Regions from separate parts of the Pseudomonas sp. LBUM1673 genome, predicted to be linked through region 2. Evidence: riboswitches for the same ligand, from Rfam matches in the RefSeq annotation. Region 2 holds a riboswitch; the other holds the start of a gene.

Region 1 (4,787 bases), 1.3 Mb from region 2:
CGTTGTCGTATCACCTGCAGGCACACCGTTACGATCAAGACGCTGATACGCTGGGCGACGGGAAAGCTTGGCCTGCCGCGTAGTGTCTTTTATTGCAGAGGTGGTGAGATGAGCGTGAGACCCATGCTTGGTATGTGGGTGGTGGCTGCAATGGGTTCAGTCATGTTGACGCCAGCGTCAGCGGATCACTGGCGAGGCGGACGCGAGGGTGGCGAGTGGAAGGACGAGTACAGGGACGGGCCATGCAAGGTAAAGATTGAATCCAAAGACGATGAATACAAGGAAGAGATCAAATGCCCAAATGGCCGTGGCGCCAGTTGGCGTCGCGGCGAGTGGAAAGACGAATTCTGGGAGCGCGGTTGCAAGGTCAAGATCGAAGCCAAGCGAGATGAGTACAAGAAAGAGGTCAAGTGCGATGGCGATGATTGATCGGTTGCTCCGCAGCGCGTGAAACGGCGTAGTCAGCGCGATTACTTTTCTCCTCTTAATCGTGCGCCCTGCTCGCGAACCTACAATCGAGTTCTGTGGTGGAGAACCCATTGCGTACCGGTTCCAGATCACCCCCGAGGAACGTGCATTGGTGGACTTGTTTGGCGTTGACTTCTTGGCCTATCAAGCAACGGTTCGCCGCTGGCTATAGAACCTTCTTGCTCATCATTAAAACGGTCATCTAAACCGCATAGTCATCAGGCTAGCTTGCGGCAAAAGCAGTAAACGAACTTCTGCTCATTGCCACCAGGCGTGTGGTGCGACTCTTTTTCATGTCCAAGCAGTACAAACGTCTCACCAAACTCCGCGTGAAGCTCCTTTGCGTCGTAACGCATAACCGGTAACCCGCTGCATTTGCTGGGCCCGTCCTCCGCGAAGGTTGCCACTATAACCAGACCTCCAGGCTTGACTGCCCTTAGTACCGCCCGGACGTAAGCGCAGCGCTCTTGTTCGCTGGTTAGAAAATGGAATACTGCCCTGTCGTGCCACAGGTCGTAGGTGTTCAAACCTAACTCGGCGTCGAGGATATTAGCGTCTAACCACTGCACATCAGCTGCGCGAGCGCCGAGCCTGGCCTTTGCCGTAGCCAGCGCGGCACCAGAAAGATCGAGAACCGTCACATTTTCATAGCCGCTAGCTAAAAGATCATCAACCAGCGTTGATGCGCCACCGCCAACATCAATGATCGACGCCGTAAGCGGTAGGCCCGCCTCTTGAATCAACTTCAGCGAGAGCACGGCATGCTCTTGAAACCAACTCACCTCATCGGCGGCCTTGGTTGTGTAGACATTTTCCCAGTGATCCTTGGATTGCACGGTCATCTCTCCGAGTTGTCTTTACAAACCGCGCCGGGCTGAGCGCCTATCCACCTTGCTCGTGGTCGGAGAGTGGTTTGCAGGGATCTCGATAACGGTGAAAAAGTCATCGGGGGTCGAGTTACCAGCTGGCATATCCGCATAGCTCAATTTCGCACCTCCAAGGGTATAGGAACGTTTCAGGCTAGCAGGCCTTTTTTCCGACAGTGCCCATCTCGATTGGAGTTTTTATGTAAAACACAGAAATATCCTCAACCTCCAACCTCTTGAACAACCTTTCGGATTCATCCTCGGTGATAGCCATGCGAATCTCCGTCGGCTGATCCGCCAGCTCAAAAAAATGCGAAGAGTGCAACCGCCCGGTGTGCCCAAATCCCTCAATGCCCGTAGACAGGGTCGCACCACGCAGCCCCATTTCTTTAGCCACATCAACGATCCACTCGCCGAGCATCTTTCCCTGATAACGACGGTTCTGTTGAGTAAAGAAAATTACCAAAAAACCTTTCATGTTCATCTCCTCAGCGCGTGCCAATCATTTGATAGGACAGAAGCCCGGCGGCGGTCATCGCCAACGAGCCCACGACGTGCAATGAAACCGAGCCGAGTGCCCACAACAATCTGCCCTCCTGAATCAGGGCAACTGTCTCGGCGGAAAACGTGGAAAAGGTGGTCAGTCCGCCACAGAAACCCGTGATGATCAGCAGGCGCCATTCAGGGCTTAGGGAGGGGGATCCGGCCAAAAACGCGATGGCTAGGCCAATGATGTAGCCACCGACCATGTTCGCGACCACAGTGCCTGGCGGAATCGTGGGAAACAGGGCGTTAAGCTTCATGCCCAAGAGCCAGCGCAACCAGGCACCCAGTGATGCGCCTACAGCAATGACTAGAAGTGATTTCAGCATGGTTGCATGTCTCCTCTGGGCTGATGTAGCCGAGGAGGTGCGGATAACCGCGCACTACGAGAGGGAGCTGATATGAGGTTTTGAGTCACGATCCTGTCCTAAATTGGAGGACAGGGAGACACACCTACGCACCCTGTCCAGGGTTCACGTAGGCATCATCAGCACAAAGGCGGTTAAAGGAGGAATGCCATCTCCTATATTCATCCTATAGCAGCAACTGTAAGACTTTCAAGGTACAACGAGTTCGTATGAACTGGTTTACTGAGTTTTGATACCTCAATCGAGCGCTATGATGGCGCCCAGATTCGAGGTGTATCTCTACCGAGCCCTAGTCTACGCGGCGCAAATCGCGAGAGAAAACCACAACATGAAGGTTCACGACTTTTTACCACCCTCGGCTTTCGTAGACGCAGATCCGTTTGCAGTCTTCTTTTCCTCATCGTCATAAACGTCTAATTAAATGCGGAACGCATGTGCATGAACATAAACAGCAAGGGTGACCGTCGACCTTTTTTTATATTCCTTATCTTTTTGCGCCTGGGGCTGACCTCATTTGGCGGCCCCATTGCACACTTGGGGTATTTCCGCGATGAGTTCGTCACGCGCCGGCAATGGCTCACTGAGCGTAGCTATGCTGACTTGGTTGCGCTTTGCCAGTTCTTGCCGGGCCCCGCGAGTAGCCAGGTTGGTATGGCGCTGGGACTCTCTCGTTCGGGCTACTCTGGTGCGCTAGCTGCCTGGGCGGGTTTCACGTTGCCCTCGGCAATCCTCCTCATCCTGTTTGCGTTAGGTATTTCCAACTACAGCGATATCATCGCGCCTGGCGTACTGCACGGCCTCAAAGTCGTGGCCGTTGCTGTGGTTGCTCAAGCCGTATGGGGAATGGCACGGAGTCTATGCCCAGATGCGTTGCGTATCACGATCATGGCGATTACGACGTGTGTGGTGCTGTTGGTTCCGTCTGCATGGGGGCAGATCGGCTCAATAGCTGTAGCTGCTTTTGCCGGCTTGCTTTTATTCAAACCAGCTCGCGCCGCCGAACATGACCCACTGCCCATAAAGGTCGGTTACCGAGCAGGTTTGTTCTGGTTATCACTGTTCTTCGCTTTGCTGGTCGGCTTACCGATAATGAGCCAGATGCTACTCAATCAGACGCTCTCCATGGTAGATGCATTTTATCGCTCCGGGTCTCTGGTATTTGGTGGTGGTCATGTGGTGTTGCCATTGTTGCAGGCAGAAGTAGTGCCTTCAGGCTGGGTCAGCAATGAAACCTTTCTTGCCGGGTATGGTGCAACACAGGCTGTTCCTGGGCCGCTTTTGACGTTCTCTGCATTTCTTGGTGCTTCGATGAGTGCCGAGCCCTCTGGCTGGGTCGGCGGGTTGATTTGTTTGCTAGCCATTTTTCTGCCGTCGTTTCTGTTGATCGTTGGTACCTTACCGTTTTGGGAGCAGCTGCGGCGCAGCGTACACATCCAAGCGGCGTTGCTTGGGATCAATGCGGCGGTGGTTGGTTTGCTTCTGGCAGCGCTTTATCAGCCTGTATGGACGAGCGCAATCCTTAAGCCACAGGACTTCGGTTTGGCATTGGTGTGCCTAATCGCTCTGATGTTTTGGAAGCAACCGCCATGGTTAGTGGTGATCGGTGGTGGTGCAGCCGGATGGTTGCTGAGTGTCGTGCTTTGACAGTCTTTGAAATTCCGTAGGGCTTTCTCGTCTACTTGGAATGCCCTTCCATAGCATCCTTACCATGGTCGGAGAGTTGGGCGTCAAACCACTTGTGCAAGGCCGTCACCAAGCTGGCATCCGACGTTTTGTAGATCAGCTCTGCGCCGCCCTCAACATCTTGGTAAACGATGGAGATTTGTCCTGGTCTAGCGGTTTTCAGATCGGCGAGACCAGGCATGTCGTCGCCATGGATGCGGGAAGGGCTTGAGAAGTCGCCATTCAGAAACTGCTTGCGGATCTCTAGCAGGTGTTCGCGAACTAACTTCACTTGGTCGGCGTCGGTGGACTTCTTGGCCACAACTCGCTGCATCCCGCCTTCGGCGTTTTTCGTAAAGATGTGGGTCGTTGCTGCTAGGCTAAATGGCATTACCTCTTCGCCACGTTGGGATACTTCTGCTTCGCGCTGCGCGTCGGCTATCGTCGTCATATGAGCGGCATGGTTCATTTTAGAGTGATCCATAGTTTGGGCAAAAGCGCTTCCGGCGAAAGCAACGATGACGCCCAAAGTAATAGCGATTTTGCGCATGATTTTTCTCCGAATTGACGTTACATCGATCCTATGATGTGACGATCTTCCATGGGTATGATCCTAATCATATGAAAAAAGTAAATGACGCATTGGACTGGCCGGCTTTGATCGCCGCCCAACCATCAGCGGCTCTCATCCCCGAGACACTGCGTGTGTCGGCCAAGCGGGTGGATACCGATACTCGCGAGACGCTCTTTCTGATTGGAGACCCGATTCGTCATGTTTATCTTGTGATCTCTGGCGAAGCGCGCCTGGTTCGGCTAGGCCGCAATGGCCTCGAAGTGGTCTTGCAACGCTCATGCGGAGGCTTCATTGCGGAGGCCAGTC
Region 2 (4,787 bases):
TGACTTGAGCCTCAGGCCTCAATGAATTACGCCTGCATCCTATCCCCCCCAGGGGGATATGGTCAAACACATCGCGCGCCCAACGCACGAGTTAGAAGCCCGGAATCCGGGGCGACTCAGACAATAGTGACTTGCCCCCCTTGAATTCCCGAGAAGAAGACTATTTTTGGATATGAGCAGCCACTGATTTGCGAATCTCTTCCCGCGCTTCATCTGCGCTCCCCCAGCGGCCCATCTTCACCCACTTGCCCGGCTCCAACGCCTTGTAGTTTTCGAAGAAGTGTTGGATCTGTGCGAGGAGTAATGCAGGGAGGTCTGAGCACTCCTTTACGTTGCTATACATAGAGCTGAGTTTGTCATGAGGAACGGCTATCACCTTGGCATCCGCTCCGGCTTCGTCAGTCATGTACATCACACCAACCGGGCGACTGCGGATGACAACGCCAGGTGATATGGGATAAGGGCAAACCACCAGTACATCGAGCGGATCACCATCGTCGCTCAGCGTGTTCGGAATAAATCCGTAGTTGGCCGGATAGAACATCGGTGTACTAAGAAAGCGGTCAACAAAGATCTGCCCACTTGGTTTGTCCACTTCGTACTTGATCGGAGCGTGGTTTGCCGGGATTTCGATAACGGTGAAAAAGTCATCGGGGATCGCACTACCAGCAGGGATGTCCGCATAGCTCATAGTCTTGTCTCCAGAAGGTCAGGAAGGGTTCGGGTGATTGGCCTTTTTGCCGACGGTGCCCATCTCGATGGGAGTTTTTATGTAGAACACAGAGATTTCTTCAGCTTCCAATCGCTTGAATAACCTTTCGGATTCCTCCTCGGTGATAGCCATTCGAATCTCCGTCGGCTGATCTGCCAGCTCAAAAAAGTGCGAGGAATGCAGCCGACCGGTGTGACCAAAACCCTCGATACCTGTGGAGAGGGTCGCGCCACGCAGGCCCATTTCTTTGGCTAAATCAACGATCCAGTCGCCGAGCATCTTTCCTTGATAGCGACGGTTCTGTTGGGTAAAGAAAATCACCAGAAAACCTTTCATCTTCATCTCCTCAGCGCGTGCCAATCATTTGATAGGACAGAAGCCCGAAAGCCGTCATCGCCAACGAGCCCACTACGTGCAATGAAATCGAGCCGAGTGCCCACAGCAATCTGCCTTCCTGAATCAGGGCGACTGTTTCGGCTGAAAAAGTGGAAAAAGTGGTAAGTCCCCCACAGAAACCCGTGATGATCAGCAGCCGCCATTCAGGGCTTAGGGAGGGGGATGCGGCCAAAAACGCTATGGCGAGGCCAATGATGTAGCCCCCGACCATGTTGGCGACCACAGTACCTGGGGGAATCGTAGGAAACAGGGCGTTGAGCTTCATGCCCAAGATCCAGCGCAACCAGGCACCAAGGGATGCGCCGATGGCGATAACTAGAAGTGATTTCAGCATGGTTGCAAGTCTCCTCTGGGCTCGTAGAGCCGAGGAGGTGCTGATAACCGCAGATTACGAGAGGGAGCTGATATAAGATTTTGAGTCACGATCCTGTCCTAAATTGGAGGACAGGGAGACACACCTACGCACCCTGTCCAGGGTTCACGTAGACATCATCAGCACGAAGGCGGTTAAAGGAGGAATGCCATCTCCTAGTCTGATCCTAAAGCATATTTGCCGAAGACATCAACAACCTTATTTACCCGGCGGTATCGCTCTGCGAAACAGCCGATTCCTAGCGAAATTCTAGCGCTGGTATAAAATGGGATCTTACCCCTCATGACCTTTTATAACCCGCCCACCCCTTGGCGGGTTTTTTTATCTCATCGCCACCGCTTCTCAGGCCCGACTTAACTTCGTAGGTTGTACATCATGAGGAAACCTTACACAGATGCTTCCGCAAATGCGGTGCTCAACTCATCAACCATCGAGTTTCGCGGAAAGGCGAATGCCGGTGGCAAAGTGGTGTGTCCACCCAATCTGAGCGCCCCTCACCAAGTAATCTGTTTTAGGAATTCGGCTCCCTCGCTCATATTTGTACTGAGCGTCGGCATTCGCGCCTCCAATCGCTCCGAAATGCTGCTGAGTCATCTTCACCTTGAGTCGCTCTTCTTGGACAACTCCAGCCAATGAATGCTGCGTTGCCATTTCGCCGATTCCTGAGAGTAAATGGCAGCCTTGATGTCGGAAGTACAGCCCTCCTAGCAAACCATGCTTTAGGCGTGAATGGCCCCAAAGCGAAAATGGCGTTAGCATTCCATTCACTCGGCTTAAACAGCCTGTTTTCAGATCAGGGTCGCATCGTGGAAAAGCTAAAACGCCTCCAAAGTGGAATCGAAGGGCTCGACGCTCTGCTCAAGGGCGGGCTGGTAGCAGGCGCTTCATACATAATCCAAGGGCGTCCTGGGTCTGGAAAAACGATCCTGGCCAACCAGCTTGGGTTCCATCATGCGAATAATGGAGGCAGGGTTTTAGTCGCAACGCTGTTGGCCGAGTCGCATGATCGTCTTTTTCAATTTCTTTCGACTCTGAGTTTTTACGACGCTTCCAAGGTCGGGGCTGAAATCCAGTTTGTCAGCGCGTTTGATACCTTGGAAAACGAAGGCCTGGACGAGGTAGTGAAACTGCTTAGGCGCGAGATAAGCCGCCAAAAAGCCACAGTGATGGTGGTAGACGGCTTGCTCAATGCGCGCTCAAAAGCTGATTCGCAAATCGACACCAAGAAATTCATTTCCGAGTTGCAAGGGCACGCCGCTTTCGCTGGTTGCACGGTGCTGTTTCTCACCAGTTCCCGTCTCGACGACGGGAGCCCTGAGCACACCATGGTTGATGGCGTGATTGAGATGGGCGAGGAGCTATACGGCACTCGCTCGGTGCGTCGAATTCAGCTTCGTAAGACTCGCGGCAGCTCGGCAATGACCGGTCTTCACGAGTGTGAAATTACCGAAAATGGCTTGGTGGTTTACCCGCGACTCGAAAGTCTCTACAGCCACCCGTCCTCTCCCGACAGCGCCGACATGACGCGTATCGCCAGTGGCATTGAATCACTAGACGACATACTAGGCGGAGGCCTGCACAGTTCCAGTGTGTCTCTGGTAATAGGCCCATCCGGGATCGGTAAAACAACACTTGGCCTCAAATTTCTAGCTGAGTCGACTGTGGAAGCTCCGGGCCTACATTTTGGTTTCTACGAAAGCCCACAACGGTTGCGACTCAAAGGCCAATCACTGGGTATGGATATCAAGGGTATGGAAGACAGCGGTGCCTTGAGCATTGCCTGGCAACCTACTACTGAGGGATTGCTGGACGGGTTGGGCGCACGACTACTGAGTCTTGTTGAAGAAAAGGGCATCAAGCGTTTGTTCATCGATAGCTTGAGCGGCATGACGCGAGTCACGACAAATCCCGCGCGGATTACTGACTTCTTCAGTGCTCTGATGAACGAACTGCGATCCAGGGGCGTTACGGTTTTTGCCTCTTGGGAAATGCGCGATCTTTTTGGCTCCGAGGTCAGCGCACCAAACTCTGACCTGTCGAGCATCGTCGACAACCTGATGCTGATGCGATTCTGTGAGAATCACTCTGAACTAAGCAGAACGCTTTCCATTCTTAAAGTACGAGACAGCTCTTACGACCCTTCGCGATTTGAGGTCGTGATCCGTGATCAAGATGTTTTCCTGAGAAAGGCTTCAAGACATGAACCATCAGTCCCCACTGAGTCATCGCCCGGTTCAATTTCTTAAGCTTTTGAGTGGGTTGAATTAACATGACCACCATCTTGGTCGTCGACGACGAGTATTTGATCGCTGACATCCTCAGCTTCGCGCTTGAGGATGAAGGGTTCATGGTGGTAACGGCCAGCAACGGTCGAAAAGGGCTTGAGGTACTCGATAGAGAACGTCCTGCGTTGATCATTACCGATTTCATGATGCCGGTCATGGACGGTCTAGAATTCGCCACAGCCGTCCGAGCCCTTCCTTCCGCTGGTCATTTGCCGATCATCTTGATGAGCGGTGCTCAGGCGCATATCGGTATGCAGAGATCGGATTTGTTTGATGCTGTATTGGCAAAGCCATTCAGCATCGATTTGATCATCGCAGAAGTTAGAAAGCTCTTGGGGTCAGAGTAGTACGCAACCGCTCAAGGCAATGAGAGTCCGCCAAGTCCAAATGGCCCTCGAAGTGCTCTCATTCACGATCAAACCAAATCACCCAGTCGGCCAAAACATTACGGCCTCCCCTTATCATTGAGGAAAAATTGGGCACGCTGCTGGGAGGAAGTGCGCTACCGCTCGGAACGCTGCCGACGCAGCAAACTGCCAAATGCTGAGCCAAAAAAGGGCCATCACAGGCCCTCTTGTACTCAAACCAAACTCACTTGGTCAGCCAGGACTCGACAGTGGCGGAGCCGTGCTCTGCTTTCCACTCTTTCAGAGTTTTGTGATTGCCACCTTTGGTTTCGACTACTTCGCCGCTGTGAGGGTTTTTGTAGATCTTCACCTCGCGTGGCTTTCTCGTACCGGATTTTGCCTCGGTAGCTGGTGCACGGCGACCGGCTTGTGGATCAAGCAGGTTGATCACATCTTTCAGGCTGTAGCCGTACTCACCAAGTAAATCGCGCAGTTTGCTCTCAAACTCCATTTCCTTCTTAAGGCCGGAATCACTTTTCATCGACTCAAGCTCTGCGAGCTGGGCGGCCAGTTGTTGTTCGAGTTTACGAAATTCAGCCAAACGAGACATGGGCAAGCTCCTTATTTTTGGATTACACGTAGTGTGGGCACATGATAGATCGTTCTACAGCCCC

The links. A riboswitch is a leader RNA that binds a small molecule or an ion and turns the genes downstream of it on or off. The one in region 2 is predicted to bind fluoride.
Region 1: it holds a riboswitch for fluoride, as region 2 does, so the genes downstream of both, crcB (fluoride efflux transporter CrcB) here and crcB (fluoride efflux transporter CrcB) in region 2, are expected to answer to the same signal.

Annotation. Positions count from the first base shown of each region.
Region 1 covers NZ_CP166780.1:3,158,287-3,163,073, reverse strand. Annotated here, with positions in the region: gene ACA044_RS14570 (hypothetical protein) at 109-429, shown strand; gene ACA044_RS14565 (class I SAM-dependent methyltransferase) at 687-1,304, opposite strand; partial or broken gene ACA044_RS14560 (inorganic diphosphatase) at 1,338-1,454, opposite strand; gene ACA044_RS14555 (DUF190 domain-containing protein) at 1,489-1,812, opposite strand; gene crcB (fluoride efflux transporter CrcB) at 1,823-2,206, opposite strand; fluoride riboswitch at 2,349-2,410, opposite strand; gene chrA (chromate efflux transporter) at 2,684-3,889, shown strand; gene ACA044_RS14540 (aspartate carbamoyltransferase) at 3,921-4,457, opposite strand; gene ACA044_RS14535 (Crp/Fnr family transcriptional regulator) at 4,529-4,787, shown strand, end outside.
Region 2 covers NZ_CP166780.1:1,816,918-1,821,704, reverse strand. Annotated here, with positions in the region: gene ACA044_RS08260 (metal-sensing transcriptional repressor) at 1-1, opposite strand, end outside; gene ppa (inorganic diphosphatase) at 161-691, opposite strand; gene ACA044_RS08250 (DUF190 domain-containing protein) at 710-1,048, opposite strand; gene crcB (fluoride efflux transporter CrcB) at 1,059-1,442, opposite strand; fluoride riboswitch at 1,585-1,646, opposite strand; gene ACA044_RS08240 (ATPase domain-containing protein) at 2,285-3,727, shown strand; gene ACA044_RS08235 (response regulator) at 3,751-4,113, shown strand; partial or broken gene ACA044_RS08230 (DUF2256 domain-containing protein) at 4,216-4,299, shown strand; gene ACA044_RS08225 (histone-like nucleoid-structuring protein, MvaT/MvaU family) at 4,358-4,723, opposite strand.